DNA from 4 places in the Umezakia ovalisporum Ak1311 genome. Region 2 is predicted to be linked to each of the others. Evidence: predicted binding sites of a transcription regulator. Region 2 holds the regulator's gene; each other region holds the start of a gene.
The links. The regulator NtcA, encoded in region 2, controls nitrogen genes in cyanobacteria. The targets are predictions, from matches to a motif close to TNTGTANNNNNNNNTACANA.
Positions count from the first base shown of each region.

Region 1: the regulator NtcA is predicted to act here: its motif matches at 2,464-2,483, upstream of NWP25_RS12345 (Glu/Leu/Phe/Val family dehydrogenase).
Region 3: the regulator NtcA is predicted to act here: its motif matches at 2,449-2,468, upstream of pirA (arginine synthesis PII-interacting regulator PirA).
Region 4: the regulator NtcA is predicted to act here: its motif matches at 2,324-2,343, upstream of glnA (type I glutamate--ammonia ligase).

Region 1 is NZ_JANQDJ010000067.1:3,068-7,477, reverse strand. Features, by position in the region: gene NWP25_RS12355 (calcium-binding protein) at 1-305, opposite strand, end outside; gene NWP25_RS12350 (nucleoside deaminase) at 544-975, opposite strand; gene NWP25_RS12345 (Glu/Leu/Phe/Val family dehydrogenase) at 1,090-2,379, opposite strand; gene NWP25_RS12340 (folate/biopterin family MFS transporter) at 2,549-3,937, opposite strand; gene NWP25_RS12335 (beta-ketoacyl-ACP synthase) at 4,048-4,410, opposite strand, start outside.
Region 2 is NZ_JANQDJ010000024.1:10,277-14,686, reverse strand. Features, by position in the region: gene NWP25_RS03500 (DUF3146 family protein) at 1-230, shown strand, start outside; gene NWP25_RS03495 (pre-16S rRNA-processing nuclease YqgF) at 234-677, opposite strand; gene NWP25_RS03490 (DUF3084 domain-containing protein) at 745-2,151, opposite strand; gene ntcA (global nitrogen regulator NtcA) at 2,322-2,993, opposite strand; gene fabI (enoyl-ACP reductase FabI) at 3,369-4,145, shown strand; gene hisB (imidazoleglycerol-phosphate dehydratase HisB) at 4,195-4,410, shown strand, end outside.
Region 3 is NZ_JANQDJ010000082.1:27,897-32,306, reverse strand. Features, by position in the region: gene NWP25_RS16240 (ABC transporter substrate-binding protein) at 1-1,034, opposite strand, end outside; gene ntrB (nitrate ABC transporter permease) at 1,147-1,998, opposite strand; cyclic di-AMP (ydaO/yuaA leader) riboswitch at 2,094-2,313, opposite strand; gene pirA (arginine synthesis PII-interacting regulator PirA) at 2,524-2,679, shown strand; gene NWP25_RS16225 (DUF2382 domain-containing protein) at 3,335-4,264, opposite strand.
Region 4 is NZ_JANQDJ010000040.1:60,072-64,481, forward strand. Features, by position in the region: gene NWP25_RS05915 (class I SAM-dependent methyltransferase) at 1-51, opposite strand, end outside; gene NWP25_RS05920 (hypothetical protein) at 417-617, shown strand; gene glnA (type I glutamate--ammonia ligase) at 781-2,196, opposite strand; gene apcB (allophycocyanin subunit beta) at 2,568-3,077, shown strand; gene NWP25_RS05935 (TlyA family RNA methyltransferase) at 3,379-4,206, shown strand; gene NWP25_RS05940 (Calvin cycle protein CP12) at 4,203-4,410, opposite strand, start outside.

The DNA.
Region 1 (4,410 bases), on a different contig from region 2:
GCTACTATATCTGAGAGCTTGGCAGTAAACACGTCTTCATCCTTGCCATTGGGTTCAACTACTTCCACATACATATCTTTTAAGCATTCATCGTCTGGTGCCATTCCCAGCACCTCAACTATTTTCTCCTCCTCTGTGGATGTTTTACGTGATTTCTTAATCAACTTAGCCATAAAAGGCACGTTTAAAGTATCGTCCAGGTAGTAATACCAACCCATTGCCCTGTCTTCTTTATCTTCAGCATCGACAATTATTTCTGTTTCAATGCGATGCTCTCTATTTTCGTCACGTTCAACACTAGGCATAAGATTACAGCTTATGTATGATGCACCTTGATAGGTATAGCCTTTTGAAGCTCTTCTGTCAATTTGCTATTTACTGTTTTATCCAATCATGGAGGCAACGAATCATAGGTATTTCGCCAATATTTAGACTTTGTTGCAAAAAAACGGTGAATTTGAGTTGTTAAAGGTAAATTAGCAAAGGTCAATGATCAAGCCTGGTGGTGGGTCTTTCTTTAATTGTGAATCACCATATTTTTGACTACTTGCCAATATCCTCATGCCATAATTGGGGATTAGCGGCAATAAATTCACTCATCATTTGTTCGCACTCATCAAGATTGAGATCAATGACTTCTACACCGTGGGATACCATAAATTCTTTAGCACCTGGAAAAGTTCTCGATTCACCTACGATGACTTTTTTAATACCAAATTGCACTACTGCACCAGCGCACAAATAGCACGGCATTAAGGTTGAATAGAGTGTTGTATTTTTATAGCTACCAACTCTACCAGCATTGCGGAGACAATCTATTTCGGCGTGGGTGACAGGATCATCATCTTGCACACGCTTGTTGTGTCCTTGACCGAGAATCTTACCATTCTTGACAAGAACAGAACCGATAGGAATCCCACCTTCTTTTTTACCTTGTTTTGCCTCTGCCATCGCGGCTTTCATAAATTCATCCATTTGTTAATTCTCCTATAGATTGTGATAACCGTGTCATTGACACTCCCCTGGCTGACTAAGTTTCGCATACTAAAATAAACTAACCATAATAAATTGAGTGCCAATAACCAATGACTAAGGATAAATACCCCTATCGGTCAGGGCTTGTGCAACTCTACCCACCCCCAAAGTGTAAGCTGCTAATCGCAAAGGAATTTGCTTCATCTTCGACTGCTGGATCACTTGTTGATAAGCTTGCACCATTAATTTTTCCATTTCATGATTAACACGCTCCTCACCCCAAAACACATAAGAAAGACCCTGCACCCACTCTAAATAACTGACAACAACACCGCCAGCATTAGCTAAAATGTCTGGTAGAACTGTTACACCACGGGCTTCTAGAAATTTGTTAGCTTCTAAGGTCACTGGCCCATTAGCAGCTTCTGCAATAATTTTCGCCTGTACCTGATTCACATTTTCTGTGGTAATTTGGTTTTCTAAAGCTGCTGGAATCAAAACATCGCAAGGTAAAGTTAGTAAATCTAAATTGGTAATTGGTATTGTTCCTGGAAAACCTACAACACTTTTAAGATTTTCGGCAGCGTAGGCTTTCAATGCTGGAATATCAATACCATCTGGGGCAAAAATACCTCCTGCACCCGTTGAGACAGCTATAATCTTCGCTCCTACCTCGTGTAACAATTCTGCTGCTGCACCCCCGACATTACCGAAACCCTGAATGACTACTTCGGCTCCGGTCAGGGATTTACCTTGTTCTGCTAACGCTTCACGTACAATAATCATTACACCTCTTCCCGTTGCCATTTCCCGTCCCAAGGAACCACCAATAGAAAGAGGCTTACCGGTCACAACTCCTGGAACAGCGTGACCAACGTTTACAGAATAAGTATCCATCATCCAAGCCATTTCACGGGCAGAAGTACCCATGTCCGGGGCAGGTATATCTACTGATGGTCCTATATCTTTAATTAACTCACTGATATAGCGGCGACTGATTCTTTCTAATTCGCTGACACTATAACTTTTAGGATTTATGGCTATACCGCCCTTTGCACCACCATAAGGTATACCCAACAACGCACATTTCCACGTCATGAGCATGGCCAAAGCTGAAACTTCTCCCAATGTCACAGATGGGTGGTAACGAATTCCTCCTTTATAGGGGCCTAAAATATCACAGTGCTGTACCCGATGTCCGGCAAGAACTTGAATTTCACCATTATCTAATTTTACGGGAATGGAAACCGTCACTACTTTGCGGGGATGGCTGAGGATTTCCAATACACCTTGATGTAGCTTTAATTCTTTACCTGCTGCTTCTAAGTAACTACAAGCTTGAGCAAAGGGGCAAATGTGCGCCGGAGTAGTGGCTGCTAAAGGCAACGGAGATGTTAAAACCATAAAATCTTCTCCTAGTCGCGGTATCTTTGCGTACCGGATATATGTCCGCCTATTTTATCCTAGACTTGGAGAAGAAATAGTTATTCTGTAGTTTTTGTTACATTTTCATTTGTTGTTAAGGAGTTGGGCGCATTTCGTACTTGCCCGCACTTTTTTGACGAATTAGCATTCATTGAGGCAAAAATGTTTCTTCTCTACCCTTTACTGGAGGGGGTTGTAATTTTGGTGACTCGGTTTCCGGGTCGTTAGCAGGTAACCAACTAATGAAGGGCAGTGGTAATAGTGTGCTGAGGTTAGTAATAATCACTAATAGCCAGAGCAATTCAAAGTTAGTTTCGGTAATACCCAGCCAATACATGATCATAGCGCCAAATTCATAGGAAACCATTCCGGCTAGGTTAGAAACGGACATCAATAAGGCAAATAATGTCGCTTCTACTCCTAGGGGACACAATCTTGCTGCGAGTACCAGCACTGGCATATAAGCGATTTGCCCCATGACAGTAAGGATAAGACTATCACCTAAACTAAACCAGCGGTCATCTATGCCCAAAACTCGGTTAGTATGAGTCACCAGCAGGAGCATTGTCATTCCCAAGGCTGATGAAATGACTGTACTCCAACCAAAAATCTTGCGAAATGAAACACTTTTAAGGAAGCGTTGAAAAATCCAAATTCCCAGTAAAGAAGCAGCACTTGTTACCAGTCGTACCCGGCCTAAAAATTCTGGTTCAAAATGTAGTTCGTTAGTACTGAAGAAGAAAAAGGCGGAATCTGCTGTTGGGGTGGCTAGCCAGACAAATAGAAAAGCTGTAGGTAGCCAAATTGATTTTTGGGTAATTGCTTGGCGTAGTTGCTTGATTTGATCCTTAGTGCTGAGAGAATTATTGCTTTGATGATCTTTACCATTTTTGCTGATGGGGGTTTCAGCAATTAAACAAGCTACTACAGAAACGATGAGGGGAAATGAGGCAGTAATCCAAAATACAGTGCGCGTGGTAAAGTTTTCTAGCAGCATTCCGCTAAAGTAGGCAGTCAGTAAACTTCCAAATGCCGAAGTACCCCAACATAGAGATTGTAGTGAACCGGCTCCTGCTAGAGATTCTACTCTTGCTCTTTCAACAACTAATGAGTCAACTATGACATCACTCACCGCAACCGAGAGAGAACCAAGGGCGATGGCCAAGGTAGCTGCCCAGCTAGTATGAACTATGGTTGCCAGACTAATCCAAGAAGTGGCTCCTAAGATGCCAGATATGACTAAATATGGTCGGCGACGGTAGCCGAATATGGGTAAACCATCGGAAACAAAGCCAAATACTGGTTTGATCATCCAAGGTAAGGCCACAACTCCCAATATTGCTGAGACTTGAGCTGGACTTAATAGCAATTCATCTTTCAGAAAAAAGCTGACGGCTAGACGCGCCAACCCTAAAATTCCTTGGACAAGGTACACGGATAGAATTGCAATTAATTCGCCGCTGGGTTCATGACCGAAGAAAAGTTTTTCTTTTACTGAGTCTTTGACTTTGGCCAAGCCGGGTAAGTCAATCAGCATTTGATTGATATTTTTTAAGTTTTATCTACTTTTCTATCATATCGACTTCTTACAATCTAGGTTTTGCTGGAGGCGATGGTTGGGCTGGTAAATTTAACGAATTGGCGAATTTATTTTTGGGTAATCTCAACTCCTAAATTGGATTCAGTTTTATTACTCAAAGCGATAATGGCATTTTGACCACCAAAGCCAAAGCTGAAACATAAAACGTTTTGTAATTGACTTTCACGCGGCTCCATTACCAGATTTAAATCAAATTCTGGTGATTTTAATCCTACGCAAGGTGGTAGTATTTTCTTCTGCATGGCTAAAAGCGAAAATGCCACACCTAAAGCTCCCGATGCTCCTAGAGTGTGACCTGTAGCGCCTTTGGTAGAACTTACTGCTACTTCCTTCGGGAAGATATTTTGTATAATTTTATTCTCTATTCTATCATTTAGCTCTGTGGCTGTGCCATGAGCATGAATGTAATC
Region 2 (4,410 bases):
ATGTCAGAATTATCCGTCAATCGTGGCAACTCGGCTTTCTTGAGGGTGAAGTAAGTGCGGGTGGCTTCGAGTGGCATTTCCAATGGCATTTTCGTCGAGGAGAACTTTCTGTTAACCCTTCCCAAGGTCGCGCCCTGATTAAAGAACCCCTTGGTCGTTTTTTGGAACAGCAGGATTATCAGCTAGAGCCTGGAGGAGATTATGCTTTTACCATTAGGGCGGAACTTTAGTCGTCAGTTATCATTGGTAGCGAGGCGATTTAAGTATCTTTCAATCAAGAGGAGAGCAACTATATCATCTATGGGTCTTGGTGGCTGTCTCATGCCTTGTGGCAAGAGTTTTGTTAAACCTTTGGGTGGATACATTTGCCAGTAGCGATCGCGTGCTTCTAAGGTGCTGTAGCGCTCATCTACTAAAATGATATTCAGTTGTTCTACTAATTCCTCGCACAGTTGTTTTTTCCATTGTTTAGCTGTGGTTTGGTTACCCATTACCAGTAAGGAAACGGGAAACTGTTGACGTAGGGTTTTAATGGTGGCGATGGCCTTTTGTGCAGTCACCACTTGGTGATAATACAATTGCCTATCTAGTCCCATGACTGCTAGACCACATTTGTCTTTGCCGGGGTCAAAGCCTAAGATGACTGGTTGTGCTGGTGAAAATTCACTAAAAGTCATAATAAATACTCATTTATATTTAAGGGTTGATTCCTGGTTACACTTTCCTTTATTTAATTATTTTTTATTAGGTGCTAAAAACAACTACGCCGTTTAAAATTGCCAAAAGTTTTATTCTTAAAGGACCTGCTGTATAGGTGTCTTCCATAGCGATGGCCTTTATTTCTAATGGATGATCATACTGTCTTAGTTGTAAGAAAAAGCGTAAATGAGCACCCTCTCTTAATACGCCCTCGACAATTCCGGCATTACGGGCTCGAAATTCCGAAGCAGAAATCAGCAGATCAAGTCTTTGGGATAGCTGATAGGAGGACATAATTTTGGGATCGGCAGTGGTTGTAGCCAATATCTCCCCTTGTGAAAAAACCAGTTGATTTCGAGATGCATCCGCAAAAAATTCTATCTGGTTTTCTCCCCTGACGTAATTGCCAGCAGAGAAGATTCGCACAACGTACTCTCGACCATCTTGAATTTGCTGGCTGAGTTGTTTAACTCTTTCTTCGGTAACCCTGAGAAGCTCTTTATTTGTGGGTTTCTCCCCGGGTTCAGTTAATTGGATGTTGGCATTGCGGTTAGCTGCTTGCAAAAGTCGGATTACGGCTTGACGGGCTGTGGTGGCTTGATTAACGCGAACGACATTAGCAGCTAGAACTTGATTGCGAACGAGTGCGAGTTTACCTAAACGCAGGTCACGATAAGACTGATAATATTTTTCCAGTCTTGCCACTTCTTGTTCTAAATAATTTTGTTGTTTTTCTAGTTCTTTGAGGCGGGACTCTCTTTTGGTAATGACTTGCCCTCGCAAAGCAATTTGCTGATTGCGCTTTTTAATCAGTCCATCGAGTTGAGCAATTTTGCGATCGCGTTGGTCAATAGCTGTTTTAGCTTCCTCAATAGCTATTTTAGCTTCTGCATAAAGTCGTTTGCGTTCTGCCTTCAATTCTTCAATAGCCGCCTGGAATGTTTTGATTTGATCGTAAACTCTTTGGAGTTCAGTTATAGCTTTTTGATACTGATTTACTACTTCACCTAGCTGGTTTTGAGTACTTTGAAGTTGACTTTGTGTTGCTTTTTGTTTAGCGTTAGCTGCTTGTAAAGTTTTATTGATTATCTCTAAGTCTCGTTGTGCGTTGATTTGTGCAATTCTAGCTTTGTTTAACTTTTTCTCTACTTGACTTTTTTGAGTTTCTGCAACTTTTAGCTGTTCCCGCTTGTTTCTTAGGTCTTTTTGAATATCTTCCAGTTCAAATACGCCTTGGCGTAACTTTTCATCAGCAGCAAATAATATCCCCAAAGTTGATGCCGAAATTAATCCACCAGTAAATATAGTTACTAGTACAGCAGTTTTTTTAGGACGAAGGTTAAACAGTGAGAGGCGTGCTTTACCAACTCGTGTGCCAATGCGGTCACCCACAGTGGCAATTACGCCCCCCAAAATTAAAATCGCTGCTATCAGGATGTACCCGGTGGTCATCTTTAGCTACCGCAATGTTTCCAGACACAGCCTACTACTTTCAATCATTGTCTTGTGAAAGATGGAAAACAGGCAATAGCTCAAACCACTCAGGATGTTATACTTACCTCCATCTGTGGGTGTAATTTTTAAGAACACAACGCTTGCCACTCCACCTTCCCTAATTGATTTTAAGTGAACTGCTTGCTTAAGGATACAGGTTTATGTACGGTAATCTTCTTTTTGTGGATTGAAATCATTTTTTTCTCACGTAAATCCCCTAGTAACCTAGTTACGGTTACCCGAGTTGAACCAATGGCTTCAGCGATGGCCTGGTGAGATAGCTTTAGATCAATAGTAATCCCGTCTGGACAAGGAACACCAAAATCACGACAAAGAATTAACAAGAAACTCACTAATCTCGAACCCATATCGCGATGAGCCAAGGTTTCAATCATCATCTCTGTCTGTAAAATACGCGAAGATAGCCCCCGCAGCATTAACATTGATAGTTCTGGGTTTTCCTTAAATGCTTGCTCCACCTGTTCAATTGGGGCTGAGAGCAACTCTACAGGGGTAAATGCGACTGCATGGTAAAATCTATCTGATTTATTTCCCGTCAGTAATGATAACACACCAAAAACACTATTTTCCCGCAGCAGTGCTACCGTTATTTCCTCTCCTGCCTCGTATACCCTGGAAAGTTTCACAGCACCCTTCAAAAGAAAATAAACTCGTTCAGCAGGATCGCCGGGAAAAAATATTGTTTTATTGCGTTCAAATGTTTCTACAACTGGAGGAAATGCTCCGGTCGCCATCTGACGAAATACATTTGCTAGGGCTTTATCTTGTGTCACGATCATCTCCCTTCCCCTACCCAACGCCGGAAAAACAAAAACTGATTACCTAAGAATACACCTGAAAAATCAATAAAGCACCGTCAACCTTTCTGTACATTCCTATACTCAAAGCCATAACTTCATATTTATTTGTTCATAATGATACATAATTTTTGATGTTTTTAGCTAGTAGTTGTTATGAGTACTTGCACAGTTGTGGTCATCAGGTTTTTTGGTGAAAAATTCACAAGATCTTGAGAATGCCTTTGGGATTATGTGGGGAAAATTTGCAGAAAAGAGTCTAGGTAATCATCATTTTCAGAAATGATGTGCAGAAGCAAGACAAACTTGCCTCAGATTCTAGTATGCTCCTAATGATTGATTACATTCACAGTTTCTATGCTTAATCTGACTGGAAAAAATGCCCTGGTGACAGGCATTGCTAATAACCGCTCCATTGCCTGGGGAATTGCTCAACAACTGCACAAAGCAGGAGCTAACCTAGGTATTACCTACTTGCCAGATGACCGAGGTAAGATGGAGAAAAAGGTCGCGGAATTGGTAGAACCTCTGAACCCCAGCTTATTTGTTCCCTGTAATGTCCAAGATGACGCACAGGTGGAGTCTACATTTGAAGTAGTGAGGGATAAGTGGGGAAGATTGGACATCCTTATCCACTGTTTAGCTTTTGCTAACAAAGACGATTTGAGTGGTAATTTTAGCCAAACCTCACGTTCTGGTTTCAAAACTGCTTTAGAAATCAGCACCTACTCCCTAGTGCAGTTAAGCGGTGCAGCTAAACCTCTGATGACAGAAGGGGGTAGCATCATCACCCTGACATACTTGGGAGGCGTGAGGGCGGTTCCTAACTATAACGTTATGGGGGTAGCTAAAGCCGGATTAGAAGCTAGTGTGCGCTATTTAGCGGCTGAACTGGGTCCGCAAAACATTCGAGTAAATGCTATTTCCGCCGGGCCGATACGGACATTGGCTTCTTCGGCAGTGGGTGGAATTTTAGATATGATTCACCATGTAGAAGAGGTAGCTCCTCTGCGACGCACTGTGACGCAACAAGAAGTAGGCAATACCGCAGCTTTCTTGTCTAGCGATTTAGCTAGTGGTATTACAGGGCAAGTTTTGTATGTAGATGCAGGATATGAAATCATGGGAATGTAATAATTAATCATTAGTCATTTCCCCAGTCCCCATACCCTATTCCCCAGTTATGCCAACAAGCGATCGCCAAATTCCTCTGAGTCACAATGCTCGCACTGCTTCTGTTCATCGCACTACAGGCGAAACAGATGTAAAAGTTAATATCAATTTGGATGGTACAGGCATGTGCACGGCAGCAACAGGAATTCCGTTTTTGGATCATATGTTGCATCAAATTGCTTCCCACGGGCTAATTGACTTAAATATCCAAGCCCAGGGAGACTGG
Region 3 (4,410 bases), on a different contig from region 2:
ATTCCTGGGCTAGTCAATTTGGCAATGGGTGCATCTGCTTGTTTGGGTCTAGCGCCTGTAAACGAAACGTCTGTAATTAGTTCTGCAACTTCTTGGCGATTTTCTGGTTGGCTGCAATACTGGCAGGCTGCTATCATTGCCTTAACCAAAGAACGATAGGTTCTGGGATAATTGTCAATGAAGGATTCCATGACTGCCAGTAGTCGGTCTGGGTGTGCTAACCAAATTTCTTTGCCTTGGGCGAAAGTGAAGCCGATACCTTGATTGCCCGTAATTGCTCTGGTGTTCCAAGGTTCCGCCACCATGTAAGCTTGCATTGCCCCAATTCGCACATTTGTCACCATCTGGGGAGGTGGAACAATGATAATGCGGAATTCTTTGAGTGGGTCAACACCTGCAGCTGCGGATAAGTAGCGGATAAAGTATTCGTAAATCGAAGAACTGAGAACTACTGCCCAAACTTTGCCTTCTGTTGGTTGCTGTTGAAAATAGCTACGAAAATCATGTCCGAACGCTGCTAATGCACCATCGCCATATTTTTGTTGGTACTCGTACCACGGACGCAAGCCAAAATCCCACATAGCTTTGTTCATAGTCATGGCATTACCGTGACGATGAATGGTCATAGCTGCACATAAGGGGGCATGACGTGCGCCTTCTGCACCGATTCTGGCGTTGGTGACAGCACCGGATACCACCGGGGAGGCATCTAAACGACCGAATATTAGACCGTCGCGGGATGTCGCCCAACTAGCTTCGCGGTTGAGTGTCACGTTCAAACCATATTTGCGGAAGAAACCTTTTTTCCAGGCGATAGCAAATGGGGCACAATCATTAACAGGTACATAACCAACAGTAATGTTGGGTTTTTCTAGTTCCTCAGATTTGACTAATGGTTCAACAGCTAGGGCTTCTTGAGTTAACCCTTTGCTACCAGTATTTCTAGGGATGGCGCAGGATGAAAACCCTATTCCAACTGTTGTTGTTCCTATGGCTTTTACAAAGTTTCGTCGAGTCCAATGATTATCACTCATTTTTTTAATCGCTCCAGTGGTAATCAATTATTTTTCGGTCATTTTTTCGCAAGCTAAGGCAAAGATGCCAATTTAAATTGGGTCTTGCTAGTTTTTAATCACTTCAGTTTTGTTAGTTAAAAGTTGTAGGTCTGTGGGTAACTAGTTCTTGGATTTTCCCTACTGCGTAGTCTAAAACTAGTCCAGTGACACCAATAACTAAGACGGCTAAAAACACTGCACTGAGATTGAAACGACTCCATTCATCCCAGACAAAAAAGCCAATACCGATACCACCTGTAAGCATTTCTACTGCAACGATAACTAGCCAGGCAATACCTAAACTAATGCGTAATCCTGTGAAAATATAGGGTAAACTCGCTGGCCAGATAATTTTCGTAATTTGTCGCCAATGAGGCATTTCTAATACTTTGGCCACATTTAAATAATCCTTGGGAACTCTGGCAACTCCCAAGGCAGTATTAATAATTGTTGGCCACAGGGACGTAATAAAAATCACAAAAATCGCGGAAGGTTCTGCCAAGTTAAAGATTGCTAACGCAATGGGCAACCAAGCCAAGGGTGATACGGGTTTAAAAATCTGAATGATCGGATTAAACGCTAGCATGGCGGGTTTAGACATACCAATGAAAAATCCCAAGGGAATCGCCACTACTGTACCTAATAAAAAACCAATCAATACGCGCTGCAGACTAGCTATCAATAACCAGCCAATTCCTAAATTTCCCGGGCCTCTTCGATAAAAAGGATGTAATATGTAATCAAGATTGGCGATTAACGCCTCAGGTGGGGTGGGCATTAATTCATGATTCATTAGTGCTACTACCCACCACACAACAATAACTCCCAACAACCCCAAGGCAGGTAGGAGAAAAGCATCTCTGGCAACTACAGGCTTGGTTTTTTTCCATGCAGTGTGCCCAGCAACAGCTACAATCGCTAACAAATTTAGTTGAAATACCATTCACGACCTCAACAGACTAAGTGCAGTCATAAAAATCTGAGCACTACCAGCCTCGGACACTGATGAGATCAAAACACCACAAGAATGCTGTCTCTTCAGTCTCCTCTCAATGCCTACGAAGTTAGCTGACGGGCTAGGGCTGAGAGATGCCCTTCTCTGGTGGATTTAGGATTTCATAGATTGGGAAGTTGAAATGAATCCTCAGTTTCAAACTTCAAATCTTTTTAGCCGTTAACTCAGAGATACGCCCCAAACTTTGGTTCCTCCGCTCCAGTGTTAGGCGCTACGAAACACCGGATTAGGCTGACTTACTCAAGCTTACTATAAAGTATACATGAATATTCTTATTTGGCAATAAAAATAAAATCACTAAATATTACAACCGTCTTCAATTTCTTTTTCCGGAGCAGCATAACAGGCTGAGTAATAATTTATATTAAGAGATATTTTTCTGTATTTATAGATACTAAAAACATGGTATGTTAAAAGTGTCAGGCATGAGAATAGTTAAAAAGGAGTATTCTGATGAGTCAGAATAGACTATCAGCCATAAATCAAGCACAAAAAGCCCACAGAATGAGTATTCAAAAAAGCCTAGAGCATCGCTTGCAAGTGGCTAAGGCCAGTGGAGACAGCAAGCTGATTGATCAACTGGAAGCGGAAATAAAATATTTCAGCTAATATTTCGGATAAATATCCACTTTTTGGCTTATGGTTTTTTTTAACACCCAGCTGGGGGGCGTTTTTTGTTTAAAGGAGGTAAATGTAGTTAAATCAAATACCCCTAAAAACTTCTCAAACCTTCTCACTTTTCTAGCTGAAAAGCAAATTTGAGGAGGCTTTTTTAATTTTGAATAGGTTTCTTTGAGCAGTTGGCAATTTGACACTCTTGGGGCTAAAGCCAGGGAGATTCTACATTCTACGTCAGAATTTGCCACAGCAGGTTTTCACCAGATAGAGTATTGATTCCAACGCCTGGAGGGTTAATATACCTGACCCCACGCCAGGGAAACGGGCATGGCCTCCCCTGTTTTTTGCTAAATTGAGAATGCTTAGTGCTGCATTCACATCTCCGTAAAACTCACACCCACAAATACACACCCACTGGTAATATTTGTACAGAAACGCTTAAACGCTACATTTCTCAACAAAGGGAATAGCTAAAATCACTGAGGCGTAAACCCCTGGACTGGGTTTTATCCCTTCGCTGAACGAGGGCTAAGTTTTTCCCCAAAATCGAAAACTGAACCTCAAGGGTTTCCAGCCTATTTTGTTATCACTGCATTCACCCCCATAGTATTGGCATATTCAGCTACGGAATCATATTGAAAATTGCTTAACTTCCTCTTGTCCGTGGGGGATCATTATCCTTACTAATGTCTAATTCTTCGCGACGCAGGTCTTCTTGAGCTTGAACTGTATGTTCTTCTACAACCTTCTTAACTTTTACTTCTTCACGCACAACAGGTTCCTTGCGAACTTCCGCAGTTTCTTCGTAAATATCCATACGTACAACTTCACCTTCGCGGAAGTTAACTTCACCAGGGGCAGCTGTTTTTCCAGCATCGGGTGGGGTAGTGCGTTCAATAATTACACGCTCTTTTTCCACTGGTATAGAAACTGCTGATCTTTGCGTTTCAACGTGCTTACCAACTGCTACCTCTCCTGTTTTCGCACGGGATTTATCAGCAATTAACCGCTCTTCGTACAGTTTGAGATTTTGATGATCTCCCTCGGTGATGGTGTATAGTTCCGGTTCTCGCTCGTAAGTATAAGTATCACGATCATAAGTAGGACTAGGTGCGGGTGGGGTTGTGCTGATTGCGCTTTCAGAATAAGTGGATGAAATATCTACAGGTGTCGAAGTCTCTACAGGTGTCGAAGTCTCTAAAGGTGACTGTACATATGGAGTGCGATATACTCCGCGAACCCGTTCTTCATAATCGTAATCAACAGGTTCAAGCTCGTTAAAATCAGGCAAGTTTTCTACTTGTTCTCGGGTAAGTCCTGTAGCGTAGACTCGTTGGTCTGCATAACTAATGCGAGTACGTCCAATTGGTAACAAAACTTTCTTACCAAAAATCCAAAAGCCTGTATCTACAACTAAGTAACGAAAACGTCCAGTATCGTCTACCAAAATATCTTTCACTGTGCCAACTCTTTCATTATTGATATCTGAGTAGACATCAAAGTCTTTAATTGCATAATTATCAACATCAGGAGTTGTATACTCAGCACCAAAATCATCAAGTTTATAAAGAACCATATTAGCATTTACCAAAATCTACATTTCCCATCCTAGAGGATACGTTATGTTTATACTTCCTTCTGGGGATTTAATACTTCTAGTAGATTTCAGTAGCTCAAATTAAAAAAGGTAATAATATGTTTCGTGCTATAGACTAATTAAAT
Region 4 (4,410 bases), on a different contig from region 2:
TTTGCTTTGTTGAAAGGTTTGATAGGTGACCTTAGTTAAAGTGTCAGACATAAAAGTGAGTTAAAAGTCTATTACTTTTAGTAATTATCTGTAAAAGATTGTAACGAAAAATTTATCTATCTTATCTATCTTAGGAATGCGAATTTAATGGCTGTGAAGAAAATCTTTTGATAGTGCAATTTTGGATTTTAGATGGAAGTGAGCCATTCCTATAGGGGGATGGGGATCTGAGGAGGGTAGGTTTTTTGCTTCATCACCTTTTGTCAATTAAACAAATCCCAAATTTTGGCTAAATGTAAAATTTTGTAACAAAAATAGAATTCTGTAACTTTGGTTACAGAAATTTTGATATTCTGATAAGAGACAGCAAAAAGAGCTGATAATTCATAGCTAAAACCACCAGGAGGACTGTTGTTATGTCTATTCAAGATAGATCTCGTGCGTTAACAATGCGCCAATATCAGCAAGTTAAAAATCGTCAACAATCGATCCTGATGCGTGCTGCACAGGAACTGGGTCTTCCTGAAGAATTATCGGAATACTGGAATCCCATTCAAGGCAAAATTGATCCCACCACTCGCTTACTTTATGAAAGTAGCAACGTTGCTATGAGCTAAGTTTTGACTTATTTTGACTTATTTTGACTTATTTTGATTTTTCAGCGTGATAAGTAAAGAAAAAGCCACCCTCACGGGGTGGCAAAAAGTTTGGAAGAAATTAAGGGTAACAGTTTAGAATCACCTTGCCTTTAGGTAGGAAACAGGTGGGTAATCAACTCAATTAGCAATCGTAGTAGAGGTAAAACTCATAGGGGTGAGGACGCAACTGTATCTGTTTAACTTCGTTAGCCAGTTTGTAGTCAATCCAATTTTGGATGAAGTCTTCGGTGAACACCCCTGATTTCGTCAAGAAATCATGGTCGTTTTCTAAAGCTTCCAATGCCAATTCTAAGGAACCCGGAGTTGAAGGAACCTTCGCCAATTCTTCTGGAGAAAGTTCATAAATGTTCTTGTCTAGGGGTTCACCGGGATGAATCTTGTTTTTGATGCCATCAATACCAGCACACAGCATAGCTGCAAATGCCAAGTAAGGGTTAGACGTTGCGTCAGGACAACGAAATTCCAAGCGTTTGGCTTTAGGGTTATTACCAGATAAAGGAATCCGCACAGAAGCAGAACGGTTACCTTGGGAGTAAGCCAAGTTCACTGGTGCTTCATAACCTGGTACTAGGCGTTTGTAAGAGTTGGTTGTGGGGTTAGTGATAGCTAAAAGTGCTGGTGCGTGCTTGAGAATACCACCAATGTAGTGAAGTGCCATTTCACTCAAACCAGCATACTTGTCGCCAGCAAATAAAGGTTTGCCATCTTTCCAAATTGATTGGTGACAATGCATACCAGAACCATTGTCGCCAAAAATTGGTTTTGGCATGAAAGTTACAGTTTTGCCGTATTTCTTGGCAACATTCTTGATGACGTATTTGTATGTCATCAGCCAGTCAGCAGCTTCAACCAATTTACCAAAGCGGAAACCTAATTCACACTGACCACCAGTAGCAACTTCGTGGTGTTGTTTTTCAATGGGTACACCACAATCTTTCATTGTGAGCAGCATTTCGGTACGGATATCTTGGAAGCTATCCGTTGGGGATACTGGAAAGTAACCTTCTTTGAAGCGGGGTTTGTAGCCCAGGTTGGGACTTTCATTTCTACCGGAGTTCCAACGACCTTCTACTGAGTCTACATGGTAGTAACCTTCATGGGCGTTTTGGTCAAAGCGGACATCATCAAAGATAAAGAATTCAGCTTCAGGCCCTAGGAATGCTGTATCACCAATGCCGGTGGAAACTAAGTAGTCTATTGCTCGTTGGGCAATTACCCGGGGACAACGGTTGTACCATTCACCTGTACGGGGTTCTTTAATGCTACAGATTATACTGAGTGTCGGCTCAGCCATGAAAGGGTCGAGCCAAGCAGTGTTGGCATCGAGTACCATCATCATGTCGGATTCATTGATGCTTTTCCAACCCCGAATGCTGGAACCGTCGAAAGGTACGCCATCTAAGAAGGAACTTTCATCGATTTGGTCATGGTACACCGTGAGATGCTGCCAAGTTCCTGGTGTATCGATGAATTTGAGATCAATCATCTGAATTTTTTGGTCTTGAATCAGTTTCAAGACTTCTTGAGGGGTTGTCATTCTTACTCCTTCTCTAGCAATTTTCTAGAATTAAACGAGAACTTTCCAAAGCATCCTAACCCAGATGATTTGAACCCAGTTGTGGATGACACATCTGAATTATCATAAATCCTGGACATTAGGGAATTTTGTACTTTTTGTTACAGCTTATCTGGATTACAGCTTATATTAACCTTTTACCGAAGATCTGCACAAAACGTAAAGTTCATCTCATCATGGGTCAACTTTGACATAAAATCCTTAAATGGCGGATAAATTGTTTTTGTGTCGCATCATATTTTAATTAAACAAATGGCACAAAAATTTACTGGTGCATAATTGCAACCAAATTAATATCAAACCATAGATAGTATTGATTGGGAGAAGAAAGAATGCGCGATGCAGTTACAAGCTTAATTAAGAATTATGACGTTGCTGGTAGATATTTTGACCGCAATGCAATTGACAGCCTGAAATCCTATTTTGAAAGTGGTACAGCACGGGTGCAAGCAGCAGCAGTGATTAACGGTAATGCAGCGGCTCTTGTAAAACAGGCTGGTTCTAAGTTATTTGAAGAACAGCCTGAGTTGATTCGTCCCGGTGGAAATGCTTATACAACTCGTCGTTATGCGGCTTGTCTCCGGGATATGGACTATTACCTACGCTATGCTAGCTATGCCTTGGTTGCAGGTAACATGAATGTTTTAGATGAACGTGTACTCCAAGGATTGCGAGAAACTTACAATTCTTTAGGTGTACCTATTAGCCCTACGGTATTTGGTATTCAGATTCTTAAGGAGATGGTAAAGGCACAAGTTGCAGCCGCGGGTATTGCTGATACTTCTTTTGTTGATGAACCTTTTGATTATATGACTCGTGAGTTGAGCGAGAAGGATATTTAGTGGTTTTACTACAATTATAAAGTCTAGTCATACAAAAAGATGGCTTTTTGCGTAAACCAGAAAAGCCATCGCTTTTTTGGTAACTCAGGTTTGTTGGGGCGGGGTGGGAGTCACAAGGGTAGGTTTTTTACATTGTCCTGAAGGCAAGACTTGGAAGACAAGGAGGTATTCTACGCAAGGAAGTTATGCCAATGGGTGAAAAAACACACGTTGCAGTGGTGGATAAATATGGTTGTGGAGGGTTTTAGGGAGAATTATTATTTATCCTTAGGATTTAATATTATCAGGAGATTCCAGTTAATTGGTCAAGCGGCGACTCGATACATTATTAGTAGAATTAAATTTATGTAGCTCTCGCGCCTTAGCGCAGCGATTAATTCAGGCCGGAGAAGTCACTGTTAATCAGCAAGTGGTGGATAAACCAGGGACAGAAGTTGATGGTGGGGCGGAAATTAAGATTAAAGAGCGATCGCGTTTTGTGTCTCGGGGGGGTGAGAAACTAGCAAAGGCTTTAGAAGTATTTCCTGTTTCCACGGTGGGACGTATTTGTTTAGATGGTGGTATTTCTACAGGGGGTTTTACTGATTGCTTGCTAAAAGCTGAAGCAAAATTGGTTTATGGTGTGGATGTGGGTTATGGACAAGTGCATTGGGGTTTAAGAAATGATCCACGGGTGATTTTAAGAGAGCGTACTAATTTACGTAATCTCACCCCCAACGAATTGTATGGTGTATGTGGTGAAGGTGTCCAGATACCTGATTTAGCCGTGGTGGATGTATCATTTATTTCCTTAACTAAGATTTTGCCTGCTTTGTGGCGATTAACTAAGTATCCGAGGGATGCGGTATTGCTGGTGAAGCCACAGTTTGAAGTGGGAAAATCCCGTGTTGGTAAAAAAGGCGTTGTCCGTGATCCTGATGACCAAGCTAATGCCATTTTCCAAGTGTTGCAAGTGGGTTGTGAATTAGGATGGAAATACAAAGGCTTAACTTGGTCACCGATTACTGGACCGGCTGGGAATATTGAGTATCTGTTGTGGTTAGGAATGGAAAGTGATACACCAGTGCTTGATTTACATGGGATTAAACAAATTACCCAATCAGCCATTGCTGATTTACGAGGAAGTTAAACATCGTAGATAAGACACTCTATAGAGTCTGGATGTGCTTCACAGTAGCTTTCTAAAGCAGTTTTGCGTTGTTTTGCTTGGTGTTGATGAGCTTTTTCAGCTTGTAATTCTTCTACGATATCCCAAGCTACAGCACAGCCGTGGGAATTTTTTCCTTCAAGTTTGCAGGTTTCACGAGCTTCCTCAATAGATTCTAAAATAGCT